2 regions of the Jeotgalibaca sp. A122 genome follow, and region 2 is predicted to be linked to the other one. Evidence: predicted binding sites of a transcription regulator. Region 2 holds the regulator's gene; the other holds the start of a gene.
The links. Region 2 encodes Rex, which represses fermentation and respiration genes when NADH is low (regulators of the CRP and FNR family bind a similar motif). Its sites were predicted from a motif close to TTGTGAANTANTTCACAA; they were not measured.
Positions count from the first base shown of each region.

Region 1: a site for Rex is predicted at 1,949-1,966, ahead of ACTU7M_RS07935 (GntP family permease). Genes of this name have one in related genera too.

Region 1 covers NZ_JBQPRB010000006.1:52,962-56,389, reverse strand. The annotation lists gene ACTU7M_RS07940 (PTS transporter subunit EIIC) at 1-177, opposite strand, end outside; gene ACTU7M_RS07935 (GntP family permease) at 496-1,920, opposite strand; gene ACTU7M_RS07930 (glycerate kinase) at 2,218-3,384, opposite strand; gene ACTU7M_RS07925 (dihydrodipicolinate synthase family protein) at 3,421-3,428, opposite strand, start outside.
Region 2 covers NZ_JBQPRB010000004.1:106,743-110,170, forward strand. The annotation lists gene groL (chaperonin GroEL) at 1-13, opposite strand, end outside; gene groES (co-chaperone GroES) at 48-332, opposite strand; gene ACTU7M_RS06035 (lysostaphin resistance A-like protein) at 620-1,183, shown strand; gene ACTU7M_RS06040 (YdiK family protein) at 1,207-1,410, shown strand; gene ACTU7M_RS06045 (redox-sensing transcriptional repressor Rex) at 1,456-2,091, opposite strand; gene ACTU7M_RS06050 (ABC-F family ATP-binding cassette domain-containing protein) at 2,389-3,428, shown strand, end outside.

The sequences.
Region 1 (3,428 bases), on a different contig from region 2:
ACTTTTCAGAGCGATTTGTAGCGTTTCGTTACCTAAAAATGGAAACTGGTTAATCATGTACGTTTGCGTAAAAGCCCCCATCAAACCCATTAACATCCCTACCGGTGCCATAATCCCGATTGGCAAGAGCAGAGAACGACCAAAAACTTGAATCTCATCTTTCGCTTTCTCCCACATATTTTTTACACTCCTTTTGTTTTCAATTCATATACATCTTAAGGGGAACCACCAAGGTGCACAAGGTCATTATGATAGCGTATTCAAGTTTAAAATGTGCCCCTTTTAGAATGTAGTCAAAAAATAAGAACAAAAAACGGGTCTGGGAAATAACTCCCAGACCCTTATCTATTTACGAATACTTTATCGCAAACGTGCTCAAAAAGGCAGCCCCGACGCCACTTCACGAATAATGCTCAGATGGTCTGCGACCATCCTGTGCTTATTCGTTCCAGTGGTTCGGGGCTAAACGCCTTTTTGAGCACTCTCGTTTTTTTATTATGCGTTTACTGTAACCTCTTTTTTGCTACCTAGGAACAGGCTAGCAATGATTAGAACACCGACAACTGTCATACCAATAAGCATCGAAGTTTGGAAACCATCGCTCAAGGTACCGATTGTTGCAATAACCAAAGATGCAATAAATGGTGTGATTGCACTAATCCAGAAGACATGTTTATAAGCTTGTTTATGTGTTAAGTGTGCTGTGTTTAATTGGTTTACGATTGAACCGCCATGTGGCATTGAATCAAGTCCATAACAGGAAACAGCTGCAACACGGTGGATAACGGATGGATCGATTCCCATTGCCAAGTATTGTGGAGCCAATGTTTCCAAAGCAATTCCCAAACCACCGGAAGCAGAACCTGCAATACCAGCTACAATGTTTGTTGCGATTGCCATTTGTAACAGTGGTGGTCCTGGAATACTGTTCAATCCTGAAATGAGATATTCAAATCCAGGAACTGTTGTTACGACCCCACCAAAACCTACGATTGCAGATACTGCTACCAAGGTCTTCGTTCCGTTTGTGGCACCTGTTCCAATTGAAGCGCCAACATCTTTGAACTTGTTGAAGTATAGAACGACAGTTGCCAAACAACCAATGAACAAGGAAGCTACAGGATCCATATCAAAAACATTCATTGTCACTAACAAGAGGATGATTGGCATGAAAGCCTTAAGCAAGGAACCATGTTTTTTGACTTCAATCGTTTCTGCTTCGATTGTTTTATTAATGGATTCTCCTGTTTCCATAAATCCTTCATTTGCTTTTTCAGAACGATTCAACATCCATTTAATGTAAACCAAGGCTGTTGTGACTGAGAATACAAGAGCGATTAATGCCAATTTCGAAGCTGCCATTGGCGTTGTCCCCAAGTATTCGATTGGAATCAGGTTTTGGATTGCTGGTGAACCAGGAATCATTACTGAAGTAAAGAGGTTCCCACCCAAGGATAGCATCGCCATGAACAAGTGCCATGGAATATTATTCTTTTTAAACAAAACTTTACTGAAGGGCATCATAGTGAAGACTACAACGTAACCCCCTACCCCACCAAAGGTCAGGACTGCAGTAATTGCGGACAGTAAAATGATAATAACAAACTTTTTGTTTTTACCTGTTTTATCAGATAATTTGATGATTGAGTTAGCAATATCATCGGCAGCACCAGAGTCACTGACTACAGATCCAAATACACTCGCCAAAGCAAAAATCAAGAAGTTCTTGCCAACAAAACTACCAAGCGCCTCTGCGTAAGGTCCCACCATACCTTCGACCAAGTTCATACCAGAAAATGACAGAACAATCATACTCAGAATTGGACCGATAATCAGCAGTGACAACCCTTTAAAGGCTAGATACATTAAGACAAACAAGCCAACTATAATACCAACCAAACTAAGAATTCCAAAATCCATTTATTTTGCACCCTTTCGACTTTCAATATTGTAAATATAATCACTTTATTAAATTAGTGTTGTTAACCCTTACAATCAATAGTTTGCTCATACTTTCACTTTGACTATACGACTCATTCTCAAATCCATACATAGGTAAGCGCTTAACTTGTTTATAGTATAGATGATTTTAATTTTCTTTTATATATCTTATAAACCAATTTTAGGTTTTTTTGTTTGCTGTTTCATGGTTCGAAAGACATACTTCCTTCACCGATTGGCGGAGTGGGCAAGTTACCACTGCGCCATCAGTTTAGATTAATCTTGCAAAATAGAAACAGTTTGTTCACGTAATATAAAAGCCCGATAAGCTGTTTCCCCTGCATTTGTTAATAATGTTTCAACTTCTCTAATCGCCTCTGATAACGACATCGGCCGATTGACAATGTCCGTAACCAAATCGATGCCGGTCTCATAAATCGGTCCTAAATTGTCATCACTACTTCCAACAATTGCAATCACGGGTAAATCGTATTTCTTTGCCATCCGCGCAATGCCCACGGGTGCTTTACCATTCAATGATTGTGAATCTAACCGACCTTCACCGGTTATAACCAGATCAGCATCTTTCAATTCTTCTTCAATATTCAATATTTCCAATATTTTTTCGATGCCACTGAATAACTGTGCCTCACAAAAGACCATCAAACCTGCCCCGAGTCCGCCAGCTGCTCCAGAACCCGCTTTTTCCAAAATATTGACACCAAGTAATTCTTCTATTTTTTTCCCGTAATGATGTAGGATTTCATCAAGTCTGATAACATCCTCTTCACTCGCACCTTTTTGTGGACCATATACATAGGATGCACCATTTTTACCACATAGAGGATTTGTTACATCGGATAAAACAGAAATCTTAACACCGTGAATACGCCAGTCGATATTGGAGACATCTATGGAAGTGATAGCTGCCAACCCTTCAGCACCTGGAACGATTTCCTTATCTGATTGATCTTTGAATGATACACCGAGAGCTTGTGCCATTCCGACTCCACCATCGTTAGTTGCACTTCCGCCAATGCCAATATAAATTTCATCGACTCCCAAATCCAGGGCCGCTTTAATCAATTCACCTGTTCCATAAGTCGTGGCTTTAAATACATTACGCTTTTCTTCATCAACAAGCATTATTCCCGATGCTTCCGCCATCTCGATAACCGCAATATGGTTTTTAATAACTCCAAACTTTGCTTGAACTTTTTCTCCGAGCGGTCCTGTTACTTCAACGTATTGATACTCGCCTTGGCAGCCTACGACGAGTGCGTCTACTGTTCCTTCACCGCCATCCGCAACTGGAATTTTGATAATCTCCACGTCTGCATCCACACGGCGAATCCCACGTTCGATAAAATCCTCAACCTCTATCGTTGACGCACTTCCTTTAAAGGAATCCGCTGCTATGATAACTTTTTTTGCCGGGTTCATTCTTTCCCCCCTCACATTTCGTATTTCAATCTTATTTCAGTCTT
Region 2 (3,428 bases):
TATCTTTAGCCATTTCTAAAATTCACCTCATCCAATTATTTTGAAAATTATTCTACAATTGCTACGACGTCAGATTCTTTAACTACCAAATAATCTTTCCCATCGTATTTGATTTCTGTTCCAGCGTATTTTTCGAACAATACATTGTCGCCGACTTTTATAGTCATTTCGATTTTTGTCCCGTTTTCCGTTACAAGACCGTCACCAGCAGCGATAACGACACCTGTTTGTGATTTTTCTTTAGCGGAAGACGGCAACACGATGCCACCAACAGTTTTTTCTTCTTCTTTGGCAACTTCAATAATGACGCGATTACCTAATGGTTTTAACACAAGTATCCCTCCAAAAATAAGTTGATTTCTAATTAGCACTCGATTACCGAGAGTGCTAACCTACTTTTCTATCATAATCAAACTTTTTTGATAATGCAAGCAAATTCAGTAATTTTTTTCATTCTTGTGATATACTTTTATACAGGAGTATTATAACAAATAAGAAAGGTACAAAATACATGCGAAGAAAAATCACTACTGCGACGCGTATAATATTCATATACTTAGCAGCTCAATTCTTACCCGTTCCTCTTCTCTTTTTATTTCCGACAGAGCAACGCATTGAAATGAGCATGACTTTAACAATCCTCTTTGCCTTTATCGGAACAGTGGCAATGATTATCGTAAACTATAAAGAAAAATGGAGTCCTGAAGCGCCTATTATCAAACGGCCCTCTGCACCTATGTCGAAAGTGATAGGATGGAGCGTTCTTGGCTTTATCGGTTCGCTTGTAATCCAGACGGTCACTTCCATTATTGAATCGCTTATTTTCGGAGTTACGCCGGAATCAGCTAACACTCAGAATTTACTGGAATTAACGACGGCTTACCCACTCTTGATTTTTATGATCACCATTTTCGCACCAGTAATGGAAGAATTTGTTTTCCGAAAAGCTGTCTTTACCCAATTAAATATGTCCCGTGTCGGATTATTCGGTTCTGCGGTCATAAGTGCTTTAATTTTTGCTTTTATCCACTTTGATGGACACATGCTTGTGTATGGTACTTTAGGACTCTGGTTCTCTTATCTATACTACAAAACAAATAACATTTTTACACCTATGTTGGCTCATGGTTTAATGAATGCATTTGCTTCATTACCAATCTTTTTCCCAGAACTCCTGGGCTAACAGTTTAAAAAGAAAGGAATTCTATGACTTTAAAAAATATCATTTTACAAATCGTTATGAAATTTGCATTCGCCGGTCTCTTCATTTATTTCGCTGTAGACAGCATCAACGTCTCTGGATGGGGATTCCTCACGTGGATCAGTATCTTTTTCGCGACAAACAACATCGTAACCGGCATCCAAATGTTAATTATGTACTTTAAAATTAAAGATCAAGTGAACAAGTAAAAAAACGTTGAGACCCTTTCGGTCTCAACGTTTTTCATTGTGCTTTTAGGAGATATTATTATCCAAGAAATAAATCAGTGTTTGTAATTCATTGGTTAGGTCGACATTTTGAACGCGAACGTTCTCTGGTACTGACAAACGAATAGGTGTAAAGTTCATTATTCCCCTGACACCCGCTTCGATCAAATTGTTAGCCGCTTTTTGGGCAACTTGCTGTGGAACTGTCAAAATAGCCACGTCAATTTGTTGAATACGTAATTGTTCAATCATTTCGTCCAATGGATAAACGGGCACACCACTGACGATTTTGCCAACAATTTCTTCGTTTACATCGAATGCAGCGCTAATGCGCACGTTATTACTTAAATGGAAGTTATAGTTCAACAAGGCATGTCCCAAGTTACCAACCCCGATTAAAGCAACATTGGTTAAACGATCCTGGTTTAAGGTCTTACTAAAGAAATCCAGCAAATACTCTACATCATAACCGTATCCTCTTTTACCAAGAGCACCAAAGTAGGAGAAATCACGACGTATGGTCGCACTATCAACTTTTACAGCCTCGCTTAATTCGGTTGATGATATTCTGGTTTTTCCTGCATCATGTAAATAGCGAAGGTAACGATGATAGATGGGAAGACGGCGGGCAGTGGCTTTTGGAATGTCATTATTAGTTGGCATAATTTTTCTCGCTTTCTTTAGAATTATATATGTGAAATTATAAGTTATAATCTATTTGTACTTATCATTACATAGTGCAATTATAGCACGCGTTAGTGAAAAATCCACTAATTTGTTCTAATTTGTAATTTTTTGTGAATTTTATTTCAACTTCGAGTTTGATTTTATCGCTTTCATAAAATTAATAGTGTAACTTTCACAAAGGTCATAACGTTTTCATAATATCGTATCTTTGGTGTATGACAGAACTGTGATAAAATGAAAAGGCATATCTATAGAAAGTTGAGGAACGACTGAATGATACTTTTACAAGGACAAAATCTTGCCCGTTACTTCGGTCCGACCGTTTTATTTGAGAATATTCAAATTACTATCCAGGACAATGAACGTATTGCACTCGTAGGAAGAAACGGCGCCGGAAAATCAACGTTATTGAAGATATTAGCTGGACTCGAGCCAACAGATGCGGGATCCGTTGCGAAAAAGAAAGAAGTGACCATCGGCTATCTTGATCAACATAGTGCGGTTGACTCCAATAAAACAATCTGGGAAGAAATGTTAACCGTTTTCGCACCTGTCATTTTGTTAATGAAACAAGCGGAACAGGCTGCAGCACGCTTGGCTGATGAAGCGGTTATCAATGATCCTGTGACTATGGAAGCGGCACTTAAACTGTACGACTCCCTACAACAGGAAATCCATAAGCAAGATGCTTATGGTTACGAATCGGAAATCAGATCCGTCCTCCATGGTTTTAAGTTTTACGAAGAAGACTTGGACCGCCCTATTTCACAATTATCCGGTGGCCAGAAAACGCGCTTGGCAATGGCTAAGATCCTGCTTGAGAAGAACGACCTTTTAATCTTGGATGAGCCTACCAACCATTTGGACATCGATACATTGGCATGGTTGGAAAATTATTTAGTGAACTATCGCGGTACCCTTTTGGTTGTTTCCCATGACCGCTATTTCCTTGATAAAATTGCGACCGGTGTTTATGAGATCAGCCGAAACAAAATCCATCATTACAAAGGGAATTATTCCTTTTATCTACAAGAAAAAGCGGCCCGTCTCGAACAGGAAATGAAACAATATGAAAAGCAACAAGAAGAGATTGCTAAATTAGAAGATTACGTGGCTCGCAATCTGGTGCGCGCATCCACTACCAAAATGGCCCAAAGCCGCAGAAAACGTTTGGAAAAAATGGAGCGGATGGATAAGCCGAAAGGCGATGAACGTTCAGTACGTTTTTCATTTGATACTAAGCGCGAGAGTGGTAATGTGGTGATGACGCTGGAAGATGTGGCTATCGGGTATGACAACAACATCTTGGCCAA